DNA from 4 places in the Simplicispira piscis genome. Region 3 is predicted to be linked to each of the others. Evidence: predicted binding sites of a transcription regulator. Region 3 holds the regulator's gene; each other region holds the start of a gene.

Region 1 (4,165 bases), on a different contig from region 3:
CAAAGCCCAGGACGGCAAAGCCATGGTGGTAGCGATGAGCCGCGACATCTGCGTGCACCTGTACGATGAAATCGTGCGCCTGCGCCCCGACTGGCACAGCGCAGACCCGGAGCAGGGCGCCATCAAGGTGGTGATGACCGGCAGCGCCAGCGACAAGGCTTTATTGCGAGCGCACATCTACAGCGGGCAGGTCAAGAAGCGGCTGGAAAAACGCTTCAAGGACCCGTTGGATCCGCTGCGGATGGTCATCGTGCGCGACATGTGGCTCACGGGGTTTGACGCGCCCTGCGTGCACACCATGTACGTGGACAAGCCCATGAAGGGCCACAACCTGATGCAGGCCATTGCCCGCGTGAACCGTGTGTTCAAGGACAAGCAGGGCGGCCTGGTGGTGGACTACATCGGCATCGGCAACGAGCTCAAGGCCGCGATGAAGGAATACACCGCGAGCCAGGGCCGAGGCAAACCCACGGTGGACGCACACGAGGCGCTCTCCTTGTTGTTCGAAAAAATGGACGTGCTGCGCAGCCTGCTGCACGGCTACGACTGGTCAGGTTTTTTGACGGGCGGACACAAGGCCCTGGCCGGGGCGGCCAACCATGTGCTGGGGATTCGGTCAGCCAACAAAGACAGCCAGCAAGACGGAAAGCGCCGCTTTGCCGACGCGGCGGTGGCCATGGGCCAGGCATTCAGCCTGTGCTGCACGCTGGACGAAGCCAAGGCGCTGCGCGAAGAGGTGGCATTCTTCCAGGCGGTGAAAGTGATTTTGACCAAGCGCGATGTGACGGCGCAGAAACGGACCGATGCGCAGCGCGACGCAGCCATCCGCCAGATCATCAGCCAGGCGGTGGTGAGCGAGCGCGTGGTGGATATTTTTGACGCCGTGGGGCTGGATAAGCCCAACATCGGCCTGCTCGACGATGAATTTCTGGCCCAGGTGAAAAACCTGCCCGAGCGCAACCTGGCCGTGGAGCTGCTGGAGCGCCTGCTAGAAGGTGAAATCAAGGCCAAATTTGCCACCAACGTGGTGCAGCAGCGCAAGTTCTCAGACTTGCTGACCAGTGTGATCGCGCGTTACCAGAACCGCAGCATCGAAACGGCGCAGGTGATGGAAGAGCTGGTGGACATGGCCAAAAAGTTTCGCCAGGCGGCGGGCCGGGGCGAGGCGCTGGGCCTGTCTGAAGACGAGGTGCGCTTTTACGACGCCCTGGCCAACAACGAGTCGGCCGTGAAAGAGCTGACCGACGAAACCCTGAAAAAGATCGCCCATGAACTGACCGACAACCTGCGCAAGAACATCACCGTCGACTGGAGCCAGCGCGAGAGCGTGCGTGCCAGCCTGCGCCTGATGGTCAAGCGTATCTTGCGCAAATACAAATACCCGCCAGATTTGCAGGACGCGGCCGTGGAGTTGGTGTTGCAGCAGGCCGCGGTGCTGGGTGAGAGCTGGGCCGCTTGACACAAGGCACACCGCTGCCGGCCCCCAGTCCTACGTGCAGAACGGACGATGCCGCACACGCGGCGCTCGGGGGTGTTCTTAGCATGGTGAGCAGGGGTTCTGCGCTTCGGCGCCGGGGCCTCCGGCCCTTTCAACACTCTATGGACACCTATCACCATGAAATCCATGCTCAAGACCTGTGCGGCCCTCGCCGCGGCCTCCGTTCTGCTCGTCGCCTGCGGCGGTGGCAATGACGACGACCCTACCCCCAGCAACGAACCCGGCGTGCTGACCGTGACCAACGCCACGCTCTCCGGCCTCAACGGTATTTATGGCAATGGTGCGTTGAACCTCACCGCCGTGGACCAGGTCAACCCGATTGGCTCGGTGCCCGAGTTGTGCACCTTCCGTTTTGACGGGGCCAACAAGGTGGGCTCTCCGGCCACGGCGTTTGGTGACATCCGTTATCGCTCCGGTGCAGTCGACGGCATCTACCAGGCCTTTCTGACCTTTGATGGCAAGGAGTACGCCAGCACCGAGGCCACCGACTCGTCTGTGCTGCGCGAGAGCGACCAGGTGCGCTTCAGCGGCAAGACGCTGACCGCCACCGATGGCTCGGCTGCTACGCTGCGCGTGACCGGCATCGTGCCCATGCGGCCGAACCGCCCTCTGGGCTGCTGATCGCGGTCCTGCGCTCTCTCCCGTTGTCGGGATCATCTCCTCCGTTCTGGCCTTTTCCCTGGCCGGACTGGGCCCCGCTGCCCCGGCAGCGGGGCTGTTTTTGTGGTGCGCGGCCTGCGCACCGTCACAATGGCATGTGGCTCTTGCTGACCGCTGACACCCATGCCCCCGCCCCTTTCCGCTGAACACACCGTGGTCTGGCTGCACCCCGGCGCCCCACCCAAACCGCCCGAAGGCGCGCCGTGCAACGGCTGCGGCCTGTGCTGTCTGACCGAGCCGTGCCCGCTGGGCATGCTGGTCTCGCGGCGCAGGCGCGGGGCCTGCGTGGCCCTGCGCTGGAGCGATGCGCAGCAGCGCTACCTGTGCGGCATGCTGTCAGACCCCGGCGGCGTGACCGGGCTGACCCATCCCTGGGCAGTGCGTGCCCTGGCTGCGCTGGCCCGGCGGTCGATTGCCGCAGGCGTAGGCTGCGATGCGCAGCTGTGGGCGCAGTTGCCCGAATAGCGCAATACTTCTTGATTGCTATATTAATAATAGCTGTCAGCGCTTGTTGGTATTGCGTAATGCCTGCTTTTTACATAAATTTTGAATGGTGCCTCAAGTCGTTGCCCGGTGGGTAACACTGGTGCGGGCAGGGGTTTGATGGCGGTATTGAATATCCATTTCTAATGAATCTTAGAATCCGGCGCACAGCCTCTTAGCACATGCGCCGTTATGGAGGTTTGAAGTACATCAACAAAAACCGGCGCACGCCAGCGGAAAGGAAACCCACCCATGGACAGCGCGATACTGAGTTTGCTGGGGGCTTTTCTGCTCTCGATCATGGGGCTGTTTGTCTTCATCTGGTCGATGCGCAAGGGCTTGCTGGTCGAGAATCCCCGGGCGGCATCGGTCATCTTTGCGCCGGGTGAGTTGGGCAAGGTCGACGATCCGGCGCTGCAGGGTGGGGCGCAAGAGCGCCTGCAGGGCGCTGCCGCTGCCCCGGGCGAGAGCGACCACGTTGCCGACCCGGACGAGCTGCGCCACCGCATCGAGGCCGACCACTCCACCGCGTTCCCGGTGTTCATGTTCATTGCGTTTGCCTGCTTCTGGCTGGTGCTCGGCTCCCTGGCGGGGCTCACCGCGTCGCTCAAGCTGCACATGCCCGACTGGATGGTGGGCGAGGCGTGGCAAACCTTTGGGCGCATCCGCACGGTGCACCTCACCGCCGTGCTGTATGGCTGGATCACCAATGCCGCGCTGGCCGTCATCATCTGGCTGCTGCCGCGCCTGCTGCGCACGCATTTGGTGGGCGCCATGTGGGTGATGCTGGGCGGTGCGCTCATCAATACCGGCATTGCCAGCGCCATTGGCGCCATCGGCTCGGGCTGGACGGACGGCATGGAATACCTGGAGATCCCATGGCAGATCGGGCTCTTCATCGTCGCGGGGTTCGTCTGCATCATCGGCCCGGTGCTCTACACCCTGGTCAACCGCAAGGTCGAGTCGCTCTATGTCACGGTCTGGTACCACGTCGCGGCGCTGCTCTGGATTGCGCTGCTGTTCATCGTTGCCAAGCTGCCCGGCGTGCACACCGGCGTGCAGCAGGCCACCACCAACTGGTGGTACGGCCACAACGTGCTGGGCCTGTGGTTTACGCCGGTGAGCGTGGGGGCTATTTACTACTTTTTGCCCAAAATCATCGGGCGGCCGGTGCGTTCGTACAACCTGTCCATCCTCGGGTTCTGGACGCTGGCCTTCTTTTATGGCCAGGTGGGCGGCCACCACCTGATCGGCGGGCCCATTCCGGGTTGGCTGACCACCTTGTCCATTGTGCAGAGCATGATGATGATCATTCCCGTGGCGGCCTTCACCATCAACATGGCCGGCACGATGTGGGGGCGCATGCACCTGGCGCGCTATTCGCCCACGCTGCGCTTCATGATGTTTGGCGGCTTCATGTACATGCTGTCGTCGCTGCAGGGCTCGCTGGAGGCGCTGCGCAGCGTGAACCAGGTGGCGCATTTCACGCATTTCACCGTGGCACACGCCCACCTGGGCGCCTAT
Region 2 (4,165 bases), on a different contig from region 3:
AGCGCAGGCCATGCATTAACACCGCTAATACAGCCCACGGAACCCGGTCACACACAAAACCATGTTGCTACACTTTTAATAGCTATTAACGCTTACCCATAAAGCGCAAAAACCTGATTTAACCCTGAATTCCCAAGCCAAACCAATTGCCGCACAATGCGCCCATGCAGTTCAATTTCATTGCCAACACCACCCTCGTGTCCACCAGTGGCCGCACGCTGGCGGTGATCGACCCTTCCGATGGCCTGCCTTTCGACGCCTTGCAGCGCAGCAATGCGCAGGACATCGACCATGCCGTCCACGCAGCACGCCAGTGCCTGGATGCCGTGTGGCACAAGTTGGCCGCCGCCGAGCGCGGGCGGCTGTTGATGCGCCTGTCCGCCACGGTGCAGGAGCATGCCGACGAACTGGCGGCGCTGGAGCAGCGCGACTGCGGCAAGCCTACGCGCCAAGCCCGCGCCGACGTGCAGGCGTTGGCACGCTACTTCGAGTTCTATGCCGGGGCTTGCGACAAACTGCACGGCGAGACCATTCCCGGCCAGCCGGGCTACAGCGTGCTGACCTGGCGCGAGCCGCACGGCGTGACGGGCCATATCATTCCCTGGAACTACCCGATGCAGATTTTTGGCCGCAGCGTGGGCGGCGCACTGGCGGCAGGCAACGTGTGCGTGGTCAAACCTTCCGAGGACGCTTGCCTGAGCCTGCTGCGCGTGGCCCAGCTGGCGGCCGAGGCAGGCTTTCCGGCGGGCGCCATCAACATCGTCACAGGCTACGGGCACGAGGTGGGCGATGCACTGGCACGCCACCCGGGCATAGACCACATCAGTTTTACGGGCAGCCCCGGCGTAGGCACCCTGATCCAGCAGGCCGCCGCCGAACGGCACTGCCCCGTCACGCTGGAGCTGGGCGGTAAAAGCCCGCAAATCCTGTTTGCCGATGCCGACCTGGATGCCGCCCTGGCCGTGCTGGTCAACGCCATCGTGCAAAACGCCGGCCAGACCTGCAGCGCGGGTTCGCGCGTGCTCATCCACGCACCGCTCTACGAACCCCTGCTCGAACGGTTGGGCCAGGCTTTTGCGCAGTTGCGTGTGGGGCCCGCCGCCATGGATCTGGATGTGGGGCCCTTGATACGCGCCAGCCAGCAGCAGCGCGTGTGGGACTTTCTCTCAGACGCTCAGGTGGCCGGCATCCCGATGGTGGCCCAAGGTCAGATCGTGGACGAGGCTCCCGAGAGCGGCTTCTACCAGGCCCCTACCTTGCTGCGCGACGTGCCCGTCGACCACCGCCTGGCCCAGGAAGAAATTTTTGGCCCGGTACTGTGTGCCATGCCGTTCGAAGACGAGGACCACGCAGTCGAACTGGCCAACGCCACGCGCTTTGGCCTGGTGGCCGGCGTGTGGACGCACGACGGCGCACGCCAGTTCCGCATGGCGCGGCGCATCCGCAGCGGTCAGGTGTTCATCAACAACTACGGTGCGGGCGGTGGCATCGAGCTGCCGTTTGGCGGCGTGAAGTCGTCCGGCTACGGCCGCGAAAAAGGCTTCGAAGCACTGTACGGTTTCACCACGCTCAAAACCGTGGCGTTCCACCACGGCTGACCAAGGGCAGTGCGGTTTGGCCGCCGCAGACCCATCCGCTCCGCGCTCTCCATGGCGCGGCCGCCCCCACGCGGCGGCACCTGATCAATCGACAAACCTGGAACAAGAATCCATGCCCCTGAGCCCCCCCGCCCTTCGCGCCCCCCGACACCACCGCCGCGTCCACTATTACGGCTACGAACGCGACGACGGTCTGTGGGACATCGAAGGCGAGCTGCACGACAGCAAGATGCAGGACACGCCCTCTTTTCGCAACCAGGGCATACACCTCGCTGGCGAGCCCATCCACCACATGTGGCTGCGCGTGACCGTGAACCGTGAACTGGTCGTGCAAGCCATCGAGGTGGCCATGGACACCTACCCTTTGAGAGACTGCCCCCAGGCCGAGCCCGCACTGCAGGCCTTGGTAGGCCACAGCATGGCGCGTGGCTGGCGCCACGCCATCCAGCAGCACCTGGGTGGCGTGGCCAGCTGCACCCACCTGCGCGAACTGCTGTTCAACCTGGCCACCGCCGCCTTCCAGACCTTGCCCGCCGCCTTCACGCCGGCCGACGCGGACGAGCCGCCACGCCACCTGGGCCAGTGCACGGGCTGGAATTTGGAGGGGAACGGGGTGCGGCTCTATTACCCGAAGTTCTACCGCGGCCAGCCGGGCGCTGGCGCACACGACGACTGAACGCGCGGTGGAATGGCGGTAAGTGTGCCGTGTGACCCCAAAGGGCCTGCGTTGCGCAGGCAGGGCCCGGCAGACGGGGCCGGGAAAATCAGCCCAGCACTTCTTTGAGTGCCGCGTCATACAGGCCGGTCAGGCGGTCGGTTACTTCCAGCAGGCGCTCGCTGGTGGTGCCCACCGTCTCCAGTGCACGCTCGTCGGGTTTGCGCTGCAGGGCTGCATCGAAAAACAGCCACTGCGAATCACCCAGGGCCAGTTCGTTGCGAATGGCAGGGGTGGAGATCGGTGCGGCAGCCAAATTGGCCATGGCCAGCCGAAACTCGGCGGCATCGGCCTTCATTTCATCCAAGGTACCCTTGCCTTCGAGCTTGGCGGCCAGCAAAAAATAGTTTTTGGCCAGGCGCTGGGACAGCGCACGCTGGCGGCCTGCGGTGTTCACCAGCCGCGCTGTACTGGCCTTGGCAAACTTCTCAAACGCCTCGGTCGCTGCCTGCGATGCCGCCATCATCCGATCAGACTGCACCGCCACCGCTGCAACGGATTCGCGCGTGGGTGGCATCACCAGCAAGGTGTCCAGCACATCGGACTGCTTCTGGATTTCAGTCACATGCCGCGCCAATTCTGCGGGCCACTGCACCTTGGCCAGGTCCTCAAAACCTGAGCGCACCAGCTGCCGTGTCGCCGTCAGGGCAAGGCGCGCTTGGTCTGGCAGGGTATGGAGGTGTATCTGGCAATAAGTCTTGGCAATGCGCTGCGACAACGCACGAAAACGGGCTGTGCGGTTAATGGCCGTGGACACCGCCAGCTGCGCATGGGCCGTAGACAGCACAGGCATCAGCAACACCGCCGCGAGGGACTGAAGCGTGGCGCGGCGGTTGTTCAGGGAGTCCGGTCGAAAAGCAAGGGTTTTCATGGATTGGCAGTGCCGGTAATTTTGGATCGCATTCTGATTGCAACAAGGTGTGAGCACCATGATTCAAATCAAGGAGCACGATCGCAAACAGCCTTGCCACGGAAAATCCAGCAATGCACAGCCACTGCTGACCGCAATCCAGGCCCACCAAGGCGTGCGAAGGCAGCACAATGGCGTCTCCCCCGTTTCAGGAGATACCCGTGATGCGCCTCCAAGGTCAATCCATCATCGTCACCGGCGCCGGCAATGGCATCGGTGAAGGCATTGCCCGGCGGCTGGCAGCCGAGGGCGCAAAGGTAGTCATCAACGACATCCATGCAGCCAACGGCCAGCGCGTGGCAGACAGCATCGTGGCGGCAGGTGGCATCGCCACGTTCTTCCAGGCGGATGTGACGCAGTCAAACCAGGTCCAAACCATGGTGCAAACAGCTCTGAGCCACTATGGGCGCCTCGATGTGGTGGTCAACAACGCGGGCTGGACACACCGCAATCGCCCCCTTCTGGAGGTGAGCGAGGAAGAATTCGACAAGGTCTATGCCATCAACGTCAAAAGCATCTACCTCACGGCTATCCACGCCGTGCCCGCCATGCGCGCCAACCCGGGCGGCAGCACCGGCAGCTTCATCAACATTGCCTCCACCGCTGGGTTGCGTCCCCGGCCGGGGCTGACCTGGTACAACGGCTCCAAGGGTGCCGTCATTACCACCAGCAAGTCGATGGCGGCCGAACTCGGGCCTGACAACATCCGCGTCAACTGCATCAACCCGGTGTTCAACCCCGATACGGGCCTGTCTGCCGAGTTTGCCGGAGGCCCGGTGAACGATGCACGGCGGGCCCAATTTCTTGCCAGCATTCCGCTGGGGCGGTTTTCCACGGCGCTGGACGTGGCCAATGCCGCGCTCTACCTGGCCAGCGACGAAGCCGCTTTCATCAGCGGCATCTGCATCGAGGTGGACGGAGCCCGTTGCGTCTGACAACATG
Region 3 (4,165 bases):
GCCCATAGAAATCCGGTGACAAACACGCCTCCCGGCGCCTGCACCAATGGCCGGACACGATTCCACACGCTACGCCCAGCCTGCTCCACCCATGCCGGCTGGCGTGCCTGCAGCACCATCATCAGGCCCCAGGCGAGCACGGCCACATGCATGAACGTCCAGACCGGGCGCAACGCTGCCGTGTGTTGCGTCATCCACGCCAGACTCTGCATGGCCATGGCAGCCAACGCACCCACGGCCGCATAGCCTAATAATCGCCCGCTGTGGTATGCCACCAGTCTGCGGGCCAAACCGCCCGGGCGGGGCAGCCAATGCAGTGTATGTTCGGTCGCCTGGTCAGGCACCTGCGGCAGCGCCTGGCCGGTCACGACAGAGCACGGCGCGGCGCACATGGCAAGACAATGAGGCCCGCCTGCGAGCCCCATGAGCAACGCAGTCGAGGCCAAGGAAGCCAACATGGGGTTTAGATGATGCGGGAAAACCGCGCTCTGTTCTTGTCGGCTTGCAGATACCGGTCAAACACCATGGCAATGCCCCGCACAAAGTACCAACCCATCGCCGTCACTTCGATGCCCTCAGGACCCAGGACAACAAGGCCTTGCCCCTCCATCTCCTTCAACTGCTCCAACTCGGTGGCAAAGTAAGTGCGAAAATCAATCAGCCAGGATTGCTCCATGGGTTCAAAAAGCAATTCTCCCTGGCACATCAAAGCCATGATGACGGCACGGCGCACCAGGTCGTCGCGCGTCAGCGCCAGGCCGCGTACCACCGGCAGGTGGCCCTGGTTGAGCCGATCGTAATAGTCGTCCAGGGTTTTGGCGTTCTGGCTATAGGTAGCGCCCACGCGGCCAATTGCAGAAACCCCCAGGGCAATCAGGTCGCAGTCGGGCTGCGTGCTGTAGCCCTGGAAGTTGCGGTGCAGACGCCCCTGGCGCTTGGCGATGGCCAGCGCATCGTCCGGCAGTGCGAAATGGTCCATGCCCACATAAACATAGCCCGCTGCGCTGAATGCCTCCAGCGAACGCGACAGCATCGACACCTTGGCCGATGCCATGGGCAGGTCCGCCCACACAATGCGCCGTTGCGGCTTGAAGCGCTCGGGCAAATGGGCGTAGGCATACAGCGCAATGCGGTCGGGGCGCAACTCGGCTACCTGCGCCAGCGTGCGGTCGAATGAATCAGGGGTTTGCTTGGGCAAGCCGTAAATCAGGTCGACGTTGATGGAATCAAAGCCAATGGAGCGCGCCGACTCGACCAGGGAAAAAACCTGTTCCTTGGGCTGGATGCGGTGCACGGCTTTCTGCACTTCGGGGTCGAAATCCTGCACACCGAAGCTCAGGCGGTTGAATCCCAGTTCGTGCAGCAGGGCCAGCCGATCTGCATCCACGGTACGGGGGTCGACCTCGATCGAATATTCACCGCCGGGCACCAAAGTGAAATGGTTGCGCAGCATGCCCATGAGGTCACGCAGCCCCTCATCGGAGAGAAAGGTGGGCGTGCCGCCACCCAAGTGGATCTGGCTGACCACCTGGCCCACGCCGCAGTGCGCCGTGTGTAACTCAATCTCGCGGTTCAAATAGCGCAGATACACATCAGCACGATCATGGTGCTTGGTAATGATCTTGTTGCAGGCGCAGTAATAGCACAGCGACTCGCAAAACGGGATGTGAACGTACACCGACAAGGGCAAGGCCTTGCCCACGGCGCTTTGCCTGCGCTGCTGCAGGGCCAGCACGTATTCGTCCTCACCGAAGGCATCAACAAAGCGGTCAGCGGTGGGGTACGAGGTGTAACGGGGTCCCGATACATCAAACCGGGTGAGCAATTCAGGGGTTACAACAGTCATTTAGGTTCCTAGCTGGCTTTTCTAATGTGCCCCAGATTAGCGGTTCGAATCTTGATTTTGGTCAAGCACCTGTTGGAGCTACTGGCTCTGTTCTGGCAAAAATGCAGAATGGGTGATAATTTGACTTATGTCAGCCCCAACCCGCATCTCCATCGTCCCCGCATCCCATGCCGACGAGTCGTCGGGCGCTCTGTCTGAAACCGGACAGGTACCCGTTCACATGACACCCCAGGCGTTCAAGGTTGCGTGTTCGAACTGCAATTTGCGTGAATTGTGCATGCCGGTGGGTCTGAACGACGAACAACTCAAGCGCATTGACGATGTCGTGGCGGTACGGCGAAAGATCAAGCGTGGCACCACGCTGTTCCGCAATGGCGAACAGTTCACCTCGCTGTTTGCCATCCGCACAGGCTTCTTCAAGACCTGCGTAGCGACCGAGGACGGGCGCGACCAGGTCACAGGCTTTCAAATGGCCGGCGAGATCATCGGCCTGGACGGCATCGTCAACGACCACCATACCTGCGATGCAGTGGCCCTCGAAGACGCCGAAGTCTGCGTCATGCCCTTCGACCGCATTGAAGAACTGTCGCGCGAAGTCAACGCCCTGCAGCACCACGTGCACAAAATCATGAGCCGCGAGATCGTGCGTGAGCACGGCGTCATGTTGCTGCTGGGCAGCATGCGCGCTGAAGAGCGATTGGCCGCCTTTTTGCTCAACCTGGTGCAGCGCCTGCATGCACGCGGGTTCTCGCAGTCAGAGTTGGTGCTGCGCATGACGCGCGAAGAAATCGGCAGCTACCTGGGCCTGAAACTTGAGACCGTGAGCCGCACTTTCTCAAAATTTGTGGAAGAAGGCATTGTCGAGGTCAAGCAGCGCCATGTGCGTATTTTGAGCCCCGATGCCCTCAAACGCATCGTCAATAGCCAGCAAGCCTGTCACTAGCGCGCCCACAAGAGCGTCGCCATCGCAATGCTGCAACATGGCGAAGCAAAAAAACCCTGAACCCGCTTGGAAAGCCGATTTTTTACCAGTAGCATTCCGTATGCCAGTGGAAAAGCAGGTTTTCGCTGGTGCATTGACCCATCCCAACAAGGAAATTCCCAACATGGCAACTGCAAAAAAAGCCCCGGCCACACCAGCCGCTGCTGCCAAGACCGCTGCTCCCGCCAAGAAGCGCACCCCTAACGCCGCGTTCATGAAAGCCCTGACGCCCAGCCCCGCCCTGGCGGCTGTCGTGGGTGCAGCACCGCTGCCACGCACCGAGGTCATCAGCAAGCTGTGGGTCTACATCAAGGCCAACAACCTGCAGGACGCCGCCAACAAACGCATGATCAATGCCGATGCCAAGCTCAAGGAAATCTTTGGCAAACCCCAGGTGTCCATGTTCGAAATGGCCGGCCTGATTGGCAAGCACGTGAAATAACGAGCGACTGCGCTCCCCAAAGCCGGCTTTGCCGGCTTTTTTTCGTCTGTTTGATCTGATCCTGTGGCGAAAATACATCAACACGAATGATAATGACTATTGTTTGATTTAACATCCTTGTGCGCGATACCCGCACAGCCACGCCTTTGCCAGCCACTGCCTAGCGCTCCACCTTGGCGACACCTTCTGCGGTGTCCATTGCATTTCCAACCAACGGAGGCCACTTTGGCAAAGAAACCCACGCAGCAGCGTTCCGCAACGCTTTTGCACAACGCATATTCCCCTGCCGCTGAAAAGGCCCTGATTCCGCTGGGCGCACTGATGCTCGCAGCGTCCATGGGCAGTTGGGCCCAAACCACCGATAACGCGGCCACCCTGTCCACGGTGACCGTGAAAGACACGGCGGAGATCCAGAGCAAGGACACCGTGCGGGTGAAGAAAACCACCGTGGGCAAGGGAAATCAGGACATCCGCGACATCCCGCAATCGGTCACCGTATTCACCGAAAAGTTGATGAACGACCGCAACCAGGATGACTTCCGCGAAGTGCTGCGCACCACGGCGGGCGTGACCTTCCAGTCCGGCGAAACGGGTGAGGAAGACGTGCGCCTGCGCGGGTTCTCGCTCGGCCAGGCGGGGGACATCTACACCGATGGCATGAAGGATGCGCCACTGTACGAGCGCGACACCTTCAACCTCGACCGCGTCGAAGTGCTCAAGGGCTCGGCCTCCATGTTGTTTGGCAAGGGCTCGACCGGCGGCGTGGTCAACCAGGTCAACAAGGCGCCTTTGCTGATCGACCAGCACGAAGTCTCGTACACCCTGGGCACCGGCAAGGAAAACCGCCTCACCGGTGACTTCAACTTCAAGACCGGCGAGAACGCCGCACTGCGCC
Region 4 (4,165 bases), on a different contig from region 3:
TGTGGGCGGCCGCGGCGCCGTCGTCACAACGCAGGCGACAGCGGGTGCTGGCGCACCAGCACGGGAATGCTCAACAGCACAGCAAGCAACACCGCTGCCGCCATGTTGTGCGCCAGCGCCACGCCCAGCGGGAGACCCAGGGTCACCAAAGCCACGCCCAGTGCCCACTGTAGTGCCAACACTGCCAGAAGCCATAGAGCGACGGCGCGCAGCCCATTGCGCCAGGCCGCAACCGCCAGCGGAAACAGAACCGCCACGACCACCAGTCCACCCATGCGGTGCAGCAGGTGCACCCAGGCTCCTGCCGGGTTATGCGGCAATGCGGCACCGACCTGAGGTTCCTGCCATGGGTTGAAGGCGCCCCAGGTGCCTGCATTCAGGTCACAGCCGGACAAGCCGGTGCAACTCAGCCCGGCTTGCCCGGCACTGACCAGCCCGCCCAGCGCCACCTGCACCAGCAGGAGGGCCGCGCCCCACCAGGCCCAGCGCGCCAGGCGCGAAGGCGTGCCACCCGGTGCGGTGACGGTGTTGCTGGCCAGCGCCATCTGTACGCTCAAGGCGAACATGGCAAATCCGCCCAGCAGGTTGCCCAGGGTGACCGCAGGCATGCGGGCTTGTGCCGTCCAGCGCCCGAGCACGGCCAGGAACAGTGCCAGCACCAACAGCCCCAGCGCCAGCCGTCCCTGGGACCACAACACCGGCTTTGACGCCAGCGCCGCCATCACCATGACCAGGACAAGCAGCAGCGCCGTCGAGGCAATGACCCGGTGCGCAAGCCGTGCATTGGCGATGGCGGGATCCGCTGCTGGCAGGGGCGGTTCGCCCTGCTGCTGTGCGCGCAGTGATTGCCCGTAGCACTGCGGCCAGGGCTCGCAGCCCAGGCCCGCTTTGGACAGGCGGATATACGCACTCAGGCTGGTGATGGCCAGCACCAGCGCGGCACAGACCCAGGCCATGCGCTGCAGTAACCGTAGCCGTCGAATTGCTGGAGCTGCTGTGATGGGCTGATCAGAAGAGGTCATGTGGTGAGAAACCATAACAGCGCGAGATAAAAACGCACCAAACGAAATCAGGTGCCGATTTGGAAAGAAATAAATCAGAGTACGGGAAAACCCGGATGGCGCACGAAAACTGCGATTAAAAGCACCCGAATATTCAAAAACCAAGCGTTTACCCTTACCCGGGGCCTCTTAACTATTGATTGAAATCATGTTTAAGTCGGAGTAGTCGATAAAAAATGTCAGGTACTGTCCGCTTTACCAAGGAGAAGACATGAGCCAGCACGACGACGAGAACGAAAAAGTTCCGCTTATGCAACAGCTATTGGACAACCCGTTCCTATTGCTGTTTTTAGGTGTGATGATTCCCATGATCGTATATTCGCTCTGGGGCGTTATCGATATTTTGACCATTCCGGTGGCCAAATAAGGGAGCAACGCACATGAGCGCCATTCTTCCCCCCTCAGAGCGGTTGTGGTGGAAACACCCGCTGGACCGTCTCGAAGCCGTCTGGATCGTGATCGCCTTCATCTGGTGCATGGTCATGTTTTTCATGATGGTTTTCTGGCACGTCTACGGTAAGCAGAACCTTGCGACCGAGACCTACAAAACCACGCCGGAAAAGTTCACCGTCTCGACCCAGGCCATGGTGGACAAATACACCGTTCGTACGGAAACCGACCAGAACATTCCTGTAGTGCACCCGCCTGAGGGCAGTGACATTTACCTGATTGGTCGCCTGTGGAACTGGTGGCCGATTCTGGAATTGGAAAAAAACAAATCCTACAAGCTGCACCTGACCTCGTTGGACTACAACCACGGTTTCTCGCTGCAACCCACCAATATCAACATCCAGGTGGTGCCGGGATATGAGCATGTGATCAAGGTCACGCCCAACGAGTCCGGCACTTTTTCCATTGTCTGCAACGAATTCTGCGGTATCAACCACCACACCATGGTGGGCCGCATGTACGTGAAGTAGCAGGAGCAAGGACATGACTGCAACCACTTACCGTACCTGCCCGCGTTCGGGCCTGCAATTCGAATCCCAGGCTGAAAAGCTGATGATCGCCAACGCCGTCGCCGCTGTCGTAGCGCTACTCGTGGGCGGCCTTCTGGCCATTGGCGTGGTGCTGACCCGTTGGCCTGCCGTGCATTGGCTGGCGGCCGACACCTTCTACATGGTGCTCACCGCCCACGGCATCGACATGCTGATCTTCTGGATCATCTTCTTCGAGGTCGCGGTCCTGTACTTCGCCTCTTCCACGCTGTTGCGATGCCGCATTGCCACACCCAAGATCGCCTGGGCAGGCTTTGCGCTGATGCTCATCGGCGCAGTGATGAACAACCTCACGGTGTTCCAGGGTGGCTCCAGCGTGATGATGACGTCCTACGTACCCATGATGGCATCGTCCTGGTTTTACCTGGGGCTCATCCTGTTCGCCGTGGGTGCTCTGGTGGCCTGCTTTGTGTTCTTTGGAACGCTGGTGGTCGCCAAACGCGAAAAAACCTACGAAGGCTCGGTGCCCCTGGTGACCTTTGGCGCCATTACGGCCGCCATCATTGCAGTGTTCACCATCGTTTCGGGTGCCATCATCCTGATTCCCACCTACCTGATGGCCATTGGTCTGGTCAATGAAGTGGATCCGCTGATCTATCGCACCATCTGGTGGGCCTTTGGCCACTCGTCGCAGCAGATCAACGTGGCAGCGCACATTTCGATCTGGTACGCCGTGGCGGCCATCGCCTTCGGTGCCAAGCCCATGTCTGAGCGCGTGAGCCGTGGCGCCTTCCTGCTGTACATCCTGTTCCTGCAGCTCGCCAGTGCCCACCACCTGCTGGCCGACCCCGGCATCAGCACCGAGTGGAAAGTGGTGAACACCAGCTACTTCATGTACTTCGCCGTGCTCGCTTCGATGATCCACGCGCTGTCCATCCCGGGCGCCATGGAAGTCGCGCAGCGTGCCAAAGGCTACAACAAAGGCCTGTTCGAGTGGCTGCGCAAGGCACCGTGGGGTAACCCGGCTTTCTCGGGTGTGTTCATATCGCTCGTCGGCTTTGGTTTCCTGGGCGGCATCTCCGGCGTGATGATGGGCACGGAACAGCTCAACCTGCTGATCCACAACACCATCTACGTGCCAGGCCATTTCCACGCCACGGTGGTGATTGGTACCACGCTGACCTTCATGGCCCTGACGTACTTCCTGATTCCGGTGCTGTTCCGCCGCGAGATGATCTCGCCCGGTCTGGCCAAGATCCAGCCGTACCTCTTTGGCTTCTCGATGTACTTCTTCTGCCTCGTGATGATGGGCGCCGGTACGCTGGGTGTGTCCCGTCGGCACTGGGACATGGCCTTCAGCGGCGCAGCCCTGGCCTATGAATGGCCCGGCGCGGCGTATCTGATGATGGGCCTGGTCGGCATCGGGGGTATTGCAGCCATCGTGGGCGGCGGCATCTACATCTATGTCACGGTCGGCTCCATTCTGTGGGGCAAGAAGCTCGATACCGGCGTCGTGAGCCCCAAGTTCACCCCGGTGGGTCGCGCAGCGCCTACCGCCGCCGCGCAAACCTACGGCTCGGCAGGGTTCGTGGCCCCTGGCACCTTCGTGCTGGCCATGTTCTTCCTTGTGTCCTTCGTGCTGTACTACTTCATCAACTGGAAGTACCTGGGCCAGCTCTGGGGCCTGAGCTAAGCGGGACACTGCGCCATGCACACCACCACGCTCCATCCCGCCGGGCGCAGTGCAGCGCAGTTGACGCGCGACGTCATCTCGCTGTTCAAGCTGCGCATCGGTGTGCTGATCATGATTACGGCGCTTGTGGGCATGGCGGTCTCGCCAGGCCCGGCACCTGGCCTGGCACAGGTGCTCGTGCTGGCGCTGTCGGTGCTGGTCGCATCCGCCAGCGCGGGTGCGTTCAACCAGTATGTCGAGCACGAGAGTGATCGCCTGATGGCGCGCACGCGCAAGCGTGCGTTTGTCACGGGTGCACTGCCCCACCATCCTGCCTGGCTCGTCCTCATGGCCGTGCTGCTGGCAGGGGCTGTGGCGGCAGCCTGGCTGGTGCTCAATGCAGCGGCAGCGCTGTATGTCTTTCTGGGTGCCTTTTTCTATGGGGTGGTCTACACCCTGTGGCTCAAGCGGCGCACGGCGCTCAATATTGTGAT

Evidence for each region. The regulator FNR, encoded in region 3, switches genes on or off when oxygen is low (the NO sensors DNR and NnrR bind a similar motif). The targets are predictions, from matches to a motif close to TTGATNNNNATCAA.
Region 1: a site for FNR is predicted at 2,842-2,855, ahead of ACYVOC_RS05375 (cbb3-type cytochrome c oxidase subunit I). Genes of this name have one in related genera too.
Region 2: a site for FNR is predicted at 3,243-3,256, ahead of ACYVOC_RS10365 (type IV pili methyl-accepting chemotaxis transducer N-terminal domain-containing protein). Genes of this name have one in related genera too.
Region 4: a site for FNR is predicted at 1,198-1,211, ahead of ACYVOC_RS03425 (COX15/CtaA family protein). Genes of this name have one in related genera too.

The regions. Positions count from the first base shown of each region.
Region 1 covers NZ_BAAGQN010000007.1:435,088-439,252, forward strand. The annotation lists partial or broken gene ACYVOC_RS05355 (type I restriction endonuclease subunit R) at 1-394, shown strand, start outside; partial or broken gene ACYVOC_RS05360 (DUF3387 domain-containing protein) at 461-1,459, shown strand; gene ACYVOC_RS05365 (hypothetical protein) at 1,616-2,119, shown strand; gene ACYVOC_RS05370 (hypothetical protein) at 2,282-2,623, shown strand; gene ACYVOC_RS05375 (cbb3-type cytochrome c oxidase subunit I) at 2,894-4,165, shown strand, end outside.
Region 2 covers NZ_BAAGQN010000015.1:146,236-150,400, forward strand. The annotation lists gene ACYVOC_RS10355 (aldehyde dehydrogenase family protein) at 165-1,598, shown strand; gene ACYVOC_RS10360 (DUF2889 domain-containing protein) at 1,711-2,274, shown strand; gene ACYVOC_RS10365 (type IV pili methyl-accepting chemotaxis transducer N-terminal domain-containing protein) at 2,363-3,184, opposite strand; gene ACYVOC_RS10370 (SDR family oxidoreductase) at 3,388-4,158, shown strand.
Region 3 covers NZ_BAAGQN010000027.1:20,666-24,830, forward strand. The annotation lists gene ACYVOC_RS16895 (sulfite exporter TauE/SafE family protein) at 1-458, opposite strand, end outside; gene hemN (oxygen-independent coproporphyrinogen III oxidase) at 464-1,846, opposite strand; gene fnr (fumarate/nitrate reduction transcriptional regulator Fnr) at 2,067-2,789, shown strand; gene ACYVOC_RS16910 (SWIB/MDM2 domain-containing protein) at 2,953-3,270, shown strand; gene ACYVOC_RS16915 (TonB-dependent receptor) at 3,496-4,165, shown strand, end outside.
Region 4 covers NZ_BAAGQN010000007.1:27,667-31,831, forward strand. The annotation lists gene ACYVOC_RS03425 (COX15/CtaA family protein) at 24-1,022, opposite strand; gene ACYVOC_RS03430 (hypothetical protein) at 1,273-1,428, shown strand; gene ACYVOC_RS03435 (cupredoxin domain-containing protein) at 1,442-1,981, shown strand; gene ACYVOC_RS03440 (cbb3-type cytochrome c oxidase subunit I) at 1,995-3,692, shown strand; gene cyoE (heme o synthase) at 3,708-4,165, shown strand, end outside.